One region of the Pseudarthrobacter sp. SL88 genome, then DNA from elsewhere that is predicted to be linked to it. Evidence: riboswitches for the same ligand, from Rfam matches in the RefSeq annotation. Region 1 holds a riboswitch; the other holds the start of a gene.
What was found. A riboswitch is a leader RNA that binds a small molecule or an ion and turns the genes downstream of it on or off. The one in region 1 is predicted to bind glycine.

Region 1 (7,908 bases):
AGTCCAGCTGGCGTGCGTATGCGGACCAGCCGGCAACGATCAGCTGTGGCTTCGTCTCCAGCGCCAGGCGCTCCACCTCTGCCATGTCGATGGTGTGGGTGTCTTCGCGGACCTGGTATGGCACCACGTTATAGAGCTTGCCGGAGAAGTTGATCTTCATACCGTGAGTCAGGTGTCCGCCGTGGGCGAGGTTCAGGCCCATGATGGTGTCGCCGGGCTTGATCAGCGCGTGCATCACCGAGGCGTTGGCCTGTGCACCGGAGTGCGGCTGCACGTTGGCGAATTCGGCACCGAACAGGGCCTTGAGCCGGTCGATGGCGAGCTGTTCAATGACGTCCACGTGTTCGCAGCCGCCGTAGTAGCGCTTGCCCGGGTAGCCTTCGGCGTACTTGTTGGTCAGCACCGAGCCCTGCGCCTGCATGACTGCGGCGGCGGTGTGGTTCTCGGAAGCGATCATTTCCAGGCCGTCGCGCTGGCGGCCCAGTTCGTCGTCGATCTTGGCCGCTATCTCCGGGTCCAGGACGGACAGGTCCGCGTTCAGGCTGGGGGATTCAACCTGGCGGAAGGCAACCGCCTCAGTGACAGCCGCGCCGGCAGCCGCGCTCACAGCTCGCCGCCGTTCGCTGCGGCGTATTCTGCGGCGGACAGCAGCGGGCCTTCTTCGGTGACGGACACCTTGAACAGCCAGCCAGCCCCGTACGGGTCGCTGTTGATGAGGGCGGGATCGGACACCACGCCGTCGTTGATCTCGGTGACTTCGCCGGTCACGGGGGAGTAGAGGTCCGAAACGGACTTGGTGGATTCCACCTCGCCGCAGGTTTCGCCGGCCGTCACGATGGAGCCAACCTCGGGCAGGTCCACGTACACGATGTCGCCCAGCGCATCGGCGGCAACGGCCGAGATACCGATCCCGGCAGGCCCGGACCCGTCAACAGCAATCCACTCATGCTCGGCGGAGTACTTCAGTTCAGCTGCAACTTTGCTCATGATTTTCCTGTTCGTTTGAAAACTTAGTTGTGGTCGGGAGTGGAGTTGGCAGGACATCCTCCACGTGCTCGGTCGTGTAGACGCCCGCTGAGCGGACGTGACGCTTCCTTAGACGCACGTTTCCGAATGCCCCGCCACCTCCAAGGGCGGGCTGGCCGCGGTTTCCGAAAGCGTGCGTCAGAGCGACGAAGTGGGCCCACGCCGTCCGGGTTCCCTGGCCGAGCTTGCGAGGCTAGGGGGACGGGGGGTGCAGCACGCGTGGAAACTGGGGCTTGTCCGTCCCGGAGTGGGGCTACTTTTGGCGTTTGTAGAAGGGGAGTGCCACTACTTCGAAGCGTTCCGGCTTGCCGCGGAGGTCCACGTCGACGAGGGTGCCGGCTTCGGCGAACTCGACGTCGACGTAGGCCAGTGCCACCGGGTAGCCGAGGGTGGGGGAGGGCTGGCCGGAGGTAACTTCGCCGATGAGGGAACCGTCCTTGAGGACCGGGTAGTGGCCGCGGGCGGCGCGGCGCCCGGTGCCCTTGAGGCCCACGAGCTTCTGGCCCACGGTGGATCCGACGCCGGCGGCCTTGATGGCTGCCAGGGCCTCCTTGCCCACGAAGTTGCTTTCCTTTGCCAGGGACACGACCGGTCCCAGCCCGGCGGCGTAGGCGTTGACGCGGCGGGAGAGTTCGTTGCCGTAGAGGGGCATGCCGGCTTCGAGGCGGAGCGAGTCGCGGGCCGCGAGGCCTGCCGGGATGAGACCGGAACCTTCGCCGGCCGCGAGCAGGGACTCCCACAGGGCGGCTGCCTCCAGGTTGCCGGTATAGATCTCGAACCCGTCCTCGCCGGTGTAGCCGGTGCGGGCCACCAGCAGGTCCCGGACGGCGCCGTTGACCGTGATGCCCACCTCGACGGCGGCGTAGTACTTCAGCTCCGTGACCAGGGAGTGCTGGCTGGCCGGGACGAGCGCCAGCAGGATGGCCTCGGCGGCGGGACCCTGGACGGCGATCAGGGAAGTCTCGGCCGAAGCGTCCTGCACGGTGACGTCGAAGCCGGCGGCGCGTTCCTGCAGGGCCGCGGCCACTACCTTGGCGTTGCCTGCGTTGGGGACCACCAGGTACTTGGCTGTTCCGTCCGCAGCCGCGGGGAGGCGGTACGTGATCAGGTCATCGATGATGCCGCCGTCGGTGTCGCAGATCAGCGAGTACTTGGCCTTGCCCACCGCGATGGCTGACAGCTTGCCTGCCAGGGCGTAGTCCAGGAACGCTGCGGCGTCCGGGCCGGTGACCCAGACTTCACCCATGTGGGAGAGGTCAAACAGCCCGGCGGCGTTGCGCACGGCGTGGTGTTCGGCGAGTTCGGAATCGTACTTGAGGGGCATCTGCCAGCCGCCGAAGTCGGTGAAGGAGGCGCCGGCCTTCTTGTGCTGCTCGTAGAGAGCGGTGTAGTTCTCAGTCATGGGAAGTCCTTAGTTCTCGAAGTCGGAAAGCGGCGGGCAGGAGCAGACCAGGTTGCGGTCGCCGGCTGCGCCGTCGATGCGTCCCACTGGCGGGAAGTACTTGTCCTGCCGCAGGGAAGCGACGGGGAACGCGGCCTGCTCGCGCGGGTAGGCGCGGTCCCAGTCGGAGCTGACGACGGCGGACGCCGTGTGCGGTGCGTTGCGCACCGGCGATGCCTCCAGGGAGAACTCGCCGGCTGCTACCTGCTCGATCTCGGCGTGGATGGTGATCATGGCGTCGATGAAGCGGTCGATCTCGGCGAGGTCCTCGGACTCGGTGGGCTCCACCATCAGGGTCCCGGCCACCGGGAAGGCCAGGGTGGGGGCGTGGAAGCCGAAGTCGATCAGGCGCTTGGCCACGTCCTCGGCCGTGACGCCGGTGCGGGCGGTGAGTTCGCGCAGGTCCAGGATGCACTCGTGCGCCACGAGCCCGCCCTCACCCGTGTAGAGCACCGGGTAGAACTCGTTCAACCGGGCAGCAACATAGTTCGCTGCCAGCAGCGCGGACTTAGTGGCCTCGGTCAGTCCCGTACCGCCCATCAGCTTCACGTACGCCCAGGAGATCGGCAGCACACCGGCAGAGCCGAACCGGGACGCGGAAATCGCCACGCCGTGGCCCTCCTCATGCGCGGCTTTATTCGCATCGCCGGGCATAAACGGGGCCAGGTGCGCTTTCGCCGCGACCGGGCCGACGCCGGGCCCGCCGCCGCCGTGCGGGATGCAGAACGTCTTGTGGAGGTTCAGGTGGGACACGTCGCCGCCGAACTTGCCCGGCTGCGCCAGGCCCACGAGGGCGTTGAGGTTCGCGCCGTCCACGTACACCTGGCCGCCGGCGGCGTGGACCGCGTCGCAGACTTCGGTGACGTCGCCGTCGTAGACGCCGTGGGTGGAGGGGTAGGTGATCATGATGCAGGACAGGGCGTCCCGGTTCGCCTCGATCTTGGCGGACAGGTCGGCGTGGTTGATGGTGCCGTCCGGGGCGGTGGCGACAACAACCACCTTCATGCCGGCCAGCACGGCGGAGGCGGCGTTGGTGCCGTGCGCCGAGGCGGGGATCAGGCACACGGTGCGCTGCTGATCACCCCGGGAGTGGTGGTAGCCCCGGATCGCCAGAAGGCCGGCGAGTTCGCCCTGGGAACCGGCGTTGGGCTGGATGGACACCTGGTCGTACCCGGTGATCTCGGTCAGGTCAGCCTCGAGCCCGGTGATCAGCTCACGCCAGCCCTCGGTCTGGGAATCCGGAGCGAACGGGTGGATGGAGGCGAACTCCGGCCAGGAAATCGCTTCCATCTCGGCGGTGGCATTCAGCTTCATGGTGCAGGAACCCAGCGGGATCATGGTCCGGTCCAGGGCCAGGTCCCGGTCGGACAGGCGGCGGATGTAACGCAACAGCTGCGTTTCTGACCGGTGCGTGTTGAACACCGGGTGCTCCAGGTATCCGGAGGTGCGCAGCACGGAGTCGGGCAGCTCGAAACCCTGGGCGTCGCCTACCGGGCCGGCACCAAAGGCGACGGCCACTGCGGACAGCGTTGCCGCCGTCGTGGTTTCATCGATGGAAACGCCCACCGTGTCCGCGTCGACGAAGCGGAGGTTGATGCCGCGCGCCTCGGCGGCGTTGATGACCTTGGCGGCCTTGCCCGGCACGCGCACGGTGAGGGTGTCGAAGAAGGAGTCGGTGACCAGTTCGCGGCCCATGGCGGTGAGGGCCGTGGCCAGGATCCTGGCGTTGTGGTGGGCGGTTTCTGCGATGGCCTTCAGTCCGTCCGGGCCGTGGTAGACGGCGTAGAAGGAGGACACGATGGCCAGCAGCGCCTGGGCGGTGCAGATGTTGGACGTGGCCTTCTCACGGCGGATGTGCTGCTCGCGGGTCTGCAGGGCCAGGCGGTAGGCGGGAGCGCCCGCGTTGTCCTTGGAGACACCCACGATCCTGCCGGGGAGGGTGCGTTCCATGCCCTTCTGCACAGCCATGTAAGCGGCATGCGGGCCGCCGAAGAACAGCGGCACGCCGAAACGCTGGGTGGAGCCGACGGCGATGTCCGCACCCTGCTCGCCCGGAGGAGTGATCAGCGTCAGCGCGAGCAGGTCAGCGGCCACTGTGACCAGCGCACCGCGCTCCTTGGCCTCGGCGATAACGGCGCTCTGGTCCCACACCCGGCCGGACACGCCCGGCTGCTGGAGCACGATGCCGTTGATGGCACCTTCAGGCAGGCCTGCGGAGAGGTCAGCAACCTCCACCTCGAAGCCGAGCGCTTCGGCGCGGCCCAGCACGATGGCGATGGTCTGCGGGAGGCAGTCGGCATCAAGGACGGTCTTGCCGTCCTTGGCGTCCTTATTTTTGTTCGCCCGGCGCATCAGCAGCACAGCCTCGGCCACGGCAGTGGCTTCATCGAGGAGTGACGCGTTGGCCACCGGGAGGGCGGTGAGGTCCTGAACCATGGTCTGGAAGTTCAGCAGCGCCTCCAGCCGGCCCTGGGAGATCTCGGGCTGGTACGGCGTGTAGGCGGTGTACCAGGCCGGCGCCTCAAGGATGTTGCGGCGGATCACGGCCGGGGTGATGGTGTCGTAGTAGCCCTGGCCGATCATCTGCACGGCGGTCTTGTTCTTGCCCGCCAGCCGGCGCAGCTCGGTCAGGACCTCAACCTCGCTGAGGGCGTCCTGCAGCTTCAATGCCGTTTCCTGGCGGATCGATGCCGGAACAGCCACGTCCACCAGGCCGTCAACGCTGTCGTAGCCCACAGCCTTCAGCATGGTGTCGACGTCAGCCTGCCGGCGCGCACCGATATGGCGGTCAACGAACGAAGTTGGAAGGGATTGAATCGTCATGAGGAACTCCAGGTCTGGCCGGCCAGGGTGGCACGGCATGGGATGGGTTCCTCCCCGCTCTGTATTGGACCTGAGAGATTCCGCGGAACCCTGCGTGGCGGGTTCGCTTGCACCGTCGGTGAACCTGGCCGGAGCCGGGTTACTTTCCAGAGTTGCCTCGCCGTGACGGTACGGGGGCCTGAGAGATTCCTGGGGAGGATTTGCTCCTACGGCGCCTGCCCGGTGGTGCCGGGAGGACTCTCCCGTCACAGCTCGAAAGGCTATTCAACTGTGGGTGATTCGCCTCACACCGTACAGGTTGGTTGAAAGGAAAACAAATCCGACTGTCACGCGATGGGCGGCAGCGGCTTTGTTGCGGCGGCGGAAAAAGGGGGTTTGACATCCGATCGTGACCCGCACCACACTGGGTCCGGTGATCAGCACCGTGTCCGGCTGGCTCAGCTCATCGGAGCAGCCCGGGCCAACGTTGCCCCGGAAGGGTGCGGCCGCTGAGCATACCTAATTGAACATGCCTTCGACCTGCGGCGGGAGAGTCCTGCCGGGTACATTTAGCAGGCGCCGTAGGAGCAAACCCTCCCCAGGAAACTCTCAGGCCCATGTACCGCCGCGGACAGGCAACTCTGGAAAGCAGCCGGACCTGTTCCGGCTCACCGGCGGTGCAAGCGGCTTGGGCTGCGGAAACTCTCAGGTTCACTACAGAGCGGGGAGGAACCCAACTTCTGCGGCACCCAAAATGCCGCTTTATCGATGGAGTTCCCCATGGCGATTCATCCCCCCACGTCCAACGGCGAGCCACCCCGCAACAACCCTCCTGCGGGCAGCGCCGCCCGCAGCGAGCCTCCCCACCTGGAGCGGCAGCTCACCAACAGGCACATCCAGCTCATAGCAATCGGCGGTGCCATCGGCACCGGCCTCTTCATGGGCTCCGGCAAGACCATCTCCGCGGCCGGCCCGTCCGTGATCTTCGTGTACATGATCATCGGGTTCATGCTCTTCTTCGTCATGCGAGCCATGGGCGAACTGCTCCTGAGCAACCTGAACTACAAATCCTTCAGCGACTTCGCAGCCGACCTCCTGGGGCCGTGGGCGGGGTTCTTCACCGGCTGGACCTACTGGTTCTGCTGGGTGATCACCGGCATCGCAGACGTCATCGCCATCGCCGGCTACTCCAAGGAACTCTGGCCCGGACTGCCGCTCTGGATCCCCGGGCTTGCCACCGTGGCCATCCTGCTGCTGCTGAACCTCGCCACGGTCAAGGCCTTCGGCGAGACCGAATTCTGGTTCGCCCTCATCAAGATCATTGCCATCGCGGCGCTGATCATTGTGGGCCTTTTCATGATCTTCACCGGCTTCCAGAGCGACGCCGGAACCGCGAGCTTCACGAACCTCTGGAGCCACGGCGGCTTCTTCCCCAATGAGTTCATGGGCTTCGTGGCCGGCTTCCAGATCGCCGTGTTCGCCTTCGTCGGCATCGAACTGGTGGGCACCACCGCAGCCGAGGCCAAGAACCCGGAGCGGACGCTGCCCAAGGCCATCAATGCCATCCCCGTTCGCGTACTGCTCTTCTACGTGGGCGCCCTGATCATCCTCATGGCCGTCACCCCGTGGACCCAGTTCGCGGCCGGGCACAGCCCCTTCATCGGCATGTTCTCGCTCGCCGGGCTGGGCGCTGCAGCCACCGTGGTCAACCTGGTGGTCCTCACCTCTGCCATGTCCTCGGCCAACTCCGGCATCTACTCCACCTCGCGCATGGTGTTCGGTCTCGCGCAGGAGGGTGACGCCCCGGGCATCTTCAGCCGGCTGTCCTCGAGGAAGGTGCCCAGCAACGCGCTGTTCCTCTCCTGCGTACTGCTGCTCTCCGGCGTCGTGCTCATGTACGCCGGCCAGGACGTTGGCAAGGCCTTCGAGATGGTGACCACCGTCTCCGCCGTCTGCTTCATCTTCGTCTGGTCGGTCATCCTGGCCAGCTACATTGCCTTCCGCAAGCGCCGCCCGCACCTGCACGAGGCGTCGAAGTTCAAGATGCCTGGCGGCATCCCCGTTGTGTGGGTGGTTTACGCGTTCTTCGCGTTCGTCCTCTGGGCCCTGACCACCCAGCCGGACACGCTTGCAGCGCTGCTGGTGACCCCCATCTGGTTCCTCGTGCTTGGCGTTGCGTGGGCCATCCTCCGCCGCCGGCCCGCCCACCTTGCCCGCTTCGAGGTCTTCCGCGCAGAGCTGCGCGCCGACGAACAAGCGGCGGCCGGCGGGCAGGACCGCGAAAGGTCCGCCCAGGAGGAAGCATCCAGGGGCTCCCGCTCCTAGGCTTCTTCGCAAATCCAGGCCATCAGGTTGCGGATAAGCGAATAAGCTCCTGACTGCAACGCTGCGGCGGGACCCACACCGGGTCCCGCCGCAGTGCTGTCTGCAGCAGGAGGGTGCAGGGGCGCCGGCGTCAAAGTTCAGCATGCTTAGTGTTTCTGCATCTAGGATGGGAGAAGCACGGCAGCCACCCGCTGCAGCTCGACGTGAAACGAAGGTGACCATGGCTAAGCGCAGCAACCCAGCAGTACGGATCGCCCAGGAAACTGCCCACAACGCAGTCTTTGACAAGGACGGCAAGCCCAAGCCCGGCGTCC
Region 2 (7,908 bases), 370 kb from region 1:
CGGTAACCACCCTCCCGCCGGAGGCGTTCTCCTCGTTCACGGCCAGGGCCACCAGGTTCACCCACTCCTGCCAGTACCTGGGGTCATGGAAGTCCCAGTCCGTGAACTCCAGGTCCTGGCTGTCCTCGCCGGGGCGGGCGCATTCCTTTTTCAGCCGGTCGAACCAGTCCGGGGCGCGGCGGCGGACCTTCAACCCGCCCGGCAGCACCCCGTCACGCTTCAACGACGTCGCCACGCACGCCTCCATCACGGACCAGATATGCAGCAGCCCCGCCCGGATCTCCTCCTCGGAACGGGAAGACTTCTCATTGACCAGCATCACGTCGCCGATCCCCAACCCGGTGTCCGCGCAATGCCCCAGGAGCTCCGCAGCGGTCCGGAACGGCAACGGCAGCTCCTTCTTGGACTCATCCAACTCCTGCTGCGCGGCATCCTCCTCACCCTCACGGACAATGAACCCGCCGCCCACGGAGAAGAACGTGGCCCGGTGGAGTTCCCCGCCGTTGCCGTCCGAGACGGTGAACGTCATCCCGTTCGTGTGCCGCGGCAACACCGTCAACGGCCGCAACACCATGTCCTTCACCCCGTACGGCAACGCCACGCCTGCCCCGCCGCCGGCACCCGCCAGCTGCAGCGTCCCGGTCTCGGCGATCACAGCCAACCGCTCCTCCACCTCCGCCGGGAGGATCCTTTCGGGGTGGAACCCCTCCAGGCCCAGCAAGATGGCCGTCATCGTCCCGTGCCCATGCCCCGTCGCAGCCAACGACCCATACAGATCCACCCGCAGCCCTGCCACCCGGGACAACACCCCGCTGCTCTTCAACTCCTCGGCAAACACCGCAGCAGCCCGCATCGGCCCCACAGTATGAGAAGACGAAGGCCCAATACCAACAGAAAACAGATCAAAAACACCAACAGCCATGACGTCCTACTTGGTGCGCTTGTAGAATGGCAGCTCGACGACTTCGAACGGTTCGGCCTTGCCACGGAGGTCCACGTCGAGGGCTGTTCCGGGGGCGGCGTGTTGGACGTCGACGTAAGCCAGCGCCACCGGGTAGCCGAGGGTGGGTGAGGGCTGTCCGGAGGTGACCTCACCAACCACTGCCCCGTCCTTGAGGACCGGATAGTGGGCACGGCCGGCACGGCGGCCCAGGCCTTTCAGGCCCACCAGGCGACGGCCGGTGGTTGATCCCGCGCCGGCTTCCTTCTTTGCTGCCAGCGCAGCTTTGCCCACGAAGTCGCCCTCTTTGGACAGCGCGACGACGGGACCCAGTCCAGCTGAGTAAGGATCGCCCTGCAGGGAGAGTTCGTTGCCATACAGGGGCATCCCGGCTTCCAGTCGGAGCGAATCCCGGGATGCGAGGCCCGCCGGAGTGAGCTCCCCGTCGTCGGCCAACGCGAGGAGTGCCTGCCAAAGCCCCACGGCGTCATCGTTGGGCACGAAGATCTCAAAGCCGTCTTCGCCGGTGTAGCCCGTGCGGGCCAGCAGGAGGGCGAGTCCGGCTCCGTTGACCAGGAACGGGACTTCCACCGCGGCGTAGTACTTCAGCCCGGTGACGTCTGCGTGCTGGGCCGCGGGAACCAGCCGGAGCAGGAGGTCCTGCGCCTTGGGCCCCTGGACGGCGATCAGCGAAGTTTCCGCCGAGGCGTCCTGCACGGTGACGTCGAAGCCGGCAGCGCGGTCCTGCAGGGCCCCGGCTACTACCTTGGCGTTGCCTGCGTTCGGGACCACCAGGTACTTGGCTGTTCCGTCCGCAGCCGCGGGGAGGCGGTACGTGATCAGGTCGTCGATGATGCCGCCGTCGGTGTCACAGATCAGCGAGTACTTGGCCTTGCCCACCGCGATGGCTGACGGCTTTCCTGCCAGGGCGTAGTCGAGGAATGCTGCGGCGTCCGGGCCGGTGACCCAGACTTCACCCATGTGGGAGAGGTCGAACAGGCCGGCCGCGTTGCGCACGGCGTGGTGTTCGGCGAGCTCGGAGCTGTACTTGAGGGGCATCTGCCAGCCACCGAAATCGGTGAAGGAGGCGCCCAGCTTCTGGTGCTCGCCGTAAAGGGCGGTGTAGTTCTCAGTCATGGGAAGTCCTTAGGGAGCAGCTGTTAGGCCTGTCGAATGTGGTGATTGGGCTTGTCGACATCAAGGTTTCGGCAAGCCCAACCACCGAGCAACCTAGTTTTCGAAGGAGGTATCTTCCTCGAACGCCTCGAGGGGCGGGCAGGAGCAGACCAGGTTGCGGTCGCCGGCTGCGCCGTCGATGCGGCCCACGGGCGGGAAGTACTTGTCCTGCTTGTGGTGTGCCGGGAATGCGGCCTGCTCGCGCGGGTAGGCGCGGTCCCAGTCGGAGCTGACGACGGCTGACGCCGTGTGCGGTGCACGCCGCAGCGGGGAATCTGCGACGGCGAAGTCGCCGTTGGCCACCTGGTCGATTTCCTTGTGAATGGTGATCATGGCGTCGATGAAGCGGTCGATCTCGGCGAGGTCCTCGGACTCGGTGGGCTCCACCATCAGGGTCCCGGCCACCGGGAAGGCCAGGGTGGGCGCGTGGAAGCCGAAGTCGATCAGGCGCTTGGCCACGTCCTCGGCGGTCACTCCGGTACGGGCGGTGAGTTCGCGCAGGTCCAGGATGCACTCGTGCGCCACGAGCCCGCCCTCACCCGTGTAGAGCACCGGGTAGAACTCGTTCAACCGGGCAGCAACATAGTTCGCGGCCAGCAGCGCGGACTTAGTGGCCTCGGTCAGGCCCGTACCGCCCATCAGCTTCACGTACGCCCAGGAAATCGGCAGCACCCCGGCGGACCCGAACCGGGACGCGGAAATCGCCACGCCGTGGCCCTCCTCATGCGCGGCTTTATTCGCATCGCCGGGCATAAACGGGGCCAGGTGCGCCTTCGCAGCGACCGGTCCGACGCCGGGCCCGCCGCCGCCGTGCGGGATGCAGAACGTCTTGTGCAGGTTCAGGTGCGAGACGTCGCCGCCGAACTTGCCCGGCTGCGCCAGGCCCACGAGGGCGTTCAGGTTCGCGCCGTCCACATACACCTGTCCCCCTGCGGCGTGGACCGCGTCGCAGATCTCGGTCACGTCGCCGTCGTAGACGCCGTGGGTGGACGGGTAGGTGATCATGATGCAGGACAGGACATCCCGGTTCGCCTCGATCTTCGCCGTCAGGTCATCGTGGTTGATGGTGCCGTCCGCGGCCGTGGCGACAACAACCACCTTCATGCCCGCCAGCACGGCGGAGGCGGCGTTGGTGCCGTGCGCGGAGGCAGGGATCAGGCACACGGTGCGCTGCTCATCACCGCGGGAGCGGTGGTAGCCCCGGATCGCCAGAAGGCCGGCGAGTTCACCCTGGGAACCGGCGTTGGGCTGGATGGAGACCTGGTCGTACCCGGTGATCTCGGTCAGGTCAGCCTCGAGCCCGGTGATCAGTTCACGCCAGCCCTCGGTCTGGGAATCCGGAGCGAACGGGTGGATGGAGGCGAACTCCGGCCAGGAAATCGCTTCCATCTCGGCGGTAGCGTTCAGCTTCATGGTGCAGGAACCCAGCGGGATCATGGTCCGGTCCAGGGCCAGGTCCCGGTCGGACAGGCGGCGGATGTAACGCAACAGCTGCGTCTCTGACCGGTGCGTGTTGAACACCGGGTGCTCCAGATAGCCGGAGGACCGCTCCACCCCGGCATCCAGTGCGAAGCTCCCGCCCCCGGCGACCTTGGCGCCAAAGATGTCCACGACGTCGGCGACGACGGCCGTCGTCGTGGTTTCATCCAGGGAGATGCCTACGGTATCTGCATCGATGGAGCGCAGGTTGATGCCGCGTGCCTCAGCATCGGCAATAATGCCGGCGGCGCGGCCGGGAACCCGAACGGTGATGGTGTCGAAGAAGCTCTTGTGCAGGACTTCCACGCCGGCGGCCGCGAGGGAGGCCGCCAGGGTGCGGGCGTGGGCGTGCGTCGTTTCCGCGATCGCTTTCAGCCCGTCCGGGCCGTGGTAAACGGCGTACATGGAAGACACGATGGCCAGCAGTGCCTGCGCGGTGCAGATGTTGGACGTGGCCTTCTCGCGGCGGATGTGCTGCTCGCGGGTCTGCAGGGCCAGGCGGTAGGCAGGGACGCCGGCGTCGTCCTTCGAGACGCCCACCAGGCGGCCCGGCAGCGAGCGTTCCAGCCCCTTGCGGACGGCCATGTAGGCGGCGTGCGGGCCGCCGAAGAACAGCGGAACGCCGAAACGCTGGGTGGAGCCGACGGCGATGTCCGCACCCTGCTCACCCGGAGGAGTGATCAGGGTCAGCGCCAGCAGATCAGCAGCAACGGTGACCAGCGCGCCGCGCTCCTTGGCGGCGGAGATGGCATCTGCCTGGTTGAAGACACGGCCCGAGGCGCCGGGCTGCTGGAGCACGATGCCGTTGATGTCGCCCTCGGGCAGGCCCTTAGAGAGGTCGGCGACCTCCACCTTGAAGCCGAGCGCTTCGGCGCGGCCCTTGACGATGGCGATGGTCTGCGGCAACACGTCGATGTCCAGGACCGTTTTACCGTCAGCGGCAGGCTTGGCCTTGTTGGCGCGGCGCATCAGCAGGACTGCCTCGGCCACCGCCGTCGCTTCGTCCAGCAGGGATGCGTTGGCAATCGGCAGGCCCACCAGGTCCTGGACCATGGTCTGGAAGTTCAGCAGCGCCTCCAGCCGGCCCTGCGAGATCTCGGGCTGGTACGGCGTGTAGGCGGTGTACCAAGCCGGCGCCTCAAGGATGTTGCGGCGGATCACGGCCGGGGTGATGGTGCCGTAGTAGCCCTGGCCGATCAGCTGCACGGCGGTCTTGTTCTTCGCAGCAAGGCGTCGCAGCTCGGTTAGGACCTCAACCTCGCTGAGGGCGTCCTGCAGTTTCAGGGCCGTCTCCTGGCGGATGACCTGGGGAACGGCGGTATCGACCAGGGAGTCGACGGTGTCGTAGCCCACGGCCTTGAGCATGGTGTCGACGTGGTCCTGGCGCCGGGCACCGATATGGCGGTCGACGAAAGTGGTGGAGGCTGAACTAACCGTCACGGGGGAACTCCAGATACTCAGGCGGCGCAGGGTACGCCACAGCGATTCGGGTCCCTCCCCGCTCTGTATTGGACCTGAGAGTTTCCGCGGCGCCTGCATGGACAGGACCCGCTTGCACCGTCGGTGAGCACAACGGTCCGGCATCCGGTAACGGGGTGCCTGGACGGCCTGCTGCTTTCCAGAGGTGCCTCGCCGCGGCGGTACAGGGGCCTGCGAGATTCCTGGGGAGGATTTGCTCCTACGGCGCCTGCCGAACGTTGTGGCAGGACTCTCCCGCCGCAGATCAAAGGCTATTCAATTGGATGTGTACGCGGGGCCGTCCGGTGACGACTCCCACAACGCTTAATTCTCCTACGCCACGGCCCCCGGGGCAAATGTCCTGCTAGCGCCGGAGCCGCACCAGTGCTGCCAGCAATTCGTCGACGTCCGCGGCCGCGCCGCCTTCGGGGACGGGGCCAACGGAGAGCATGGCGTTGAAGTAGAGGCCGTCCCCCATGTACAGCACGGCCTTGGCCAGGGCCGGCCCCACGTCGGCGGCGATTTCGTCGAGCCACCGCCGCTGGATCGCAGCGAATCGGCGGCGGGTTTCTTCATGCGCCACCTCCGCCAGCCTGGTGGCGGCGACGATGGCCCGGTCCAAGGGGGTGTCTCCCCACACCGAGGACCGGATGAAGTAGGCCGCTGCGCCCTCCGATGCGGCGGCCATGGCATCGGCGTCTTCTCCCGCGAGCGTGTCCAACTGGTCCAGGAGCGCCTGGATCAGGGCTTCCTTGTTCGGAAAGTGGTAGAGGAGCCCGCCCTTGGAGACGCCGGCCTTTCGGGCCACGGCGTCCAGGGTGGCGGCTCGCTCCCCCACCTCAATCAACAGGGTGGCGAAGGCGTCAAGGACGGCTTCGCGGGCGACTGGCTTTCGGGGCATGCCATCCATCATGCCTTCCCGGGATGTCAGGGGCTCAACTCAGCCATCACTCCAAACTGTACCGTCTGGACGGTATAGTTAATTCCATGACCATCTCGACGCACCGTGATGCACCCCTGCTCCAGGGACCCGCCACGCCACGGGCCCCGTGGCGCGACTGGCTGGCCCTTGCGCTGCTGATGTTTCCCGTACTGCTGGTGGCCGTGGACAACACGGCCCTGACCTTCGCCCTGCCCGCGATCGCCCAGTCCCTGAACCCTTCCGGGGTGCAGCTGCTCTGGATCGTGGATGCCTACCCCCTGGTCTTGGCGGGGCTGCTGGTGTGCATGGGCAGCCTCGGCGACAGGATCGGCCGGCGGCGGCTGCTCCTCACCGGCAGCCTGGGCTTTGCCGCACTCTCGGCCGCCACGGCGTTCGCGCCAACGGCGGAATGGCTGATCGCAGGACGCGCCGCCCTGGGCTTCTTCGGGGCCATGTTGATGCCCTCTACCCTCTCGCTCATCCGCAACATCTTTGCGGAGCCCAACCGCCGCCGGCTGGCGGTGGCCATCTGGGCCGCCGGCTTCTCCGGCGGGGCCGCCCTGGGGCCGATTTTCGGCGGCTGGTTGGTGGAGCACTACTGGTGGGGCGCAGTCTTCCTGGTCGCAGTGCCGCTCATGCTGCCACTGATCGCCCTGGGTCCGGTGCTGATTCCGGAATCGAAGAATCCGGAACCGGGGAAGGTGGATTTTCCCAGCATCGTGCTGTCCCTGCTGGTGATGGTGCCACTGGTGTACGGCATCAAGGAAGTGGCTACGGAAGGAGTGTCCGGCACCGGCCTTGGCGCCATGGCTTTCGGCCTGGCCATGGCAGTCGTTTTTGTCCGGCGACAGCTCCGGCTGCCGCATCCCCTGCTGGACATGTCGCTTTTCCGCAACCGGGTGTTCAGCATGGCCATCACCGCAAACGTCCTGGCCCTGTTTTCCTTCAACGGCTTCATCCTCTTCCTGGCCCAGCACCTGCAGCTGCTCGAGGGCATGACGCCGTCCGCCGCAGGCGTCGCCATGATCCCGGCCCTTGTTGCCACTGTGGTGGCAGGCCTGGTGGTGGTGCCACTGGTCCGGAAGGTTAGGCCCGGCTTCGTGGTGGGCACGGGCTTGGCGTTCAGCGCTACGGGGTACAGCCTGGTGACGTTCGGGAACCACGACGGCGGGCCCACACTGCTGCTGGCAGCCTTGCTGATCCTGGCGCTGGGCGTGGGGACGGCTGAAACCATCTCCAACGACCTCATCCTCGGTGCGGCTCCGGCGCACAAGTCAGGTGCAGCGGCCGCCATCTCGGAGACCGGATACGAGGTGGGGGCGCTGCTGGGGACGGCCGTACTGGGCTCCATCCTCACGGCCTCCTACCAGCACAACCTGCACCTCCCGGCCGCTGTGGACGGCACCGCCACGGAAGCAGCCCGCCACAGTGCCGGCGAAACACTGGCCGGCGCCATGGACCTCGCAGCCGGGCTTCCGGCCCCGCTGGCCGATGCCGTCCGCCAGGCCGCAGCCGCCGCCTTCGACTCCGGCGTGCACGTCACCGCGGCGATTGGGCTGGTCCTGATGGCCACCGCGGCAGTCTGCGCCGCCGTCGTTCTTCGCAAAGTGCCCAAGGCCGCGTAACAGCACCACGGCACATGGCAGCGCGTAGGCCTTAACGGCAAAGGCGCCCTGCGCCGGAGATCAGCCTCCGGCGCAGGGCGCCTTATTCCTGCCGTGGCGGCAGCCCGCTGCTACTTTTCGTCAGGAGCGGTGACGCTGGCGGTTGGCTTGAGCGTCTCGGCGTTCACCATCCAGGCGAACTGCTCCAGCTTGGCGATGAACTCGTGCAGCAGGTCTGCGCTGGTGGGATCTTCCTCATCCACCTCGTCATGAACCTTGCGCATGGTGCCCACGGCGGCCTCCATGGCTGCAACGATCCGCTCGATGGC

Region 2: linked by a shared signal. The riboswitch ahead of gcvP (aminomethyl-transferring glycine dehydrogenase) and the one ahead of cycA (D-serine/D-alanine/glycine transporter) in region 1 are both predicted to bind glycine.

Annotation. Positions count from the first base shown of each region.
Region 1 is NZ_JAPPRD010000001.1:3,506,008-3,513,915, reverse strand. It holds gene glyA (serine hydroxymethyltransferase) at 1-607, opposite strand, end outside; gene gcvH (glycine cleavage system protein GcvH) at 604-987, opposite strand; gene gcvT (glycine cleavage system aminomethyltransferase GcvT) at 1,280-2,428, opposite strand; gene gcvP (aminomethyl-transferring glycine dehydrogenase) at 2,438-5,290, opposite strand; glycine riboswitch at 5,447-5,545, opposite strand; glycine riboswitch at 5,806-5,904, shown strand; glycine riboswitch at 5,905-5,999, shown strand; gene cycA (D-serine/D-alanine/glycine transporter) at 6,050-7,594, shown strand; gene OVA06_RS15880 (hypothetical protein) at 7,815-7,908, shown strand, end outside.
Region 2 is NZ_JAPPRD010000001.1:3,135,359-3,143,266, forward strand. It holds gene OVA06_RS14165 (L-serine ammonia-lyase) at 1-922, opposite strand, end outside; gene gcvT (glycine cleavage system aminomethyltransferase GcvT) at 929-2,077, opposite strand; gene gcvP (aminomethyl-transferring glycine dehydrogenase) at 2,171-5,035, opposite strand; glycine riboswitch at 5,224-5,321, opposite strand; gene OVA06_RS14180 (TetR/AcrR family transcriptional regulator) at 5,418-5,954, opposite strand; gene OVA06_RS14185 (MFS transporter) at 6,041-7,600, shown strand; gene OVA06_RS14190 (Dps family protein) at 7,711-7,908, opposite strand, start outside.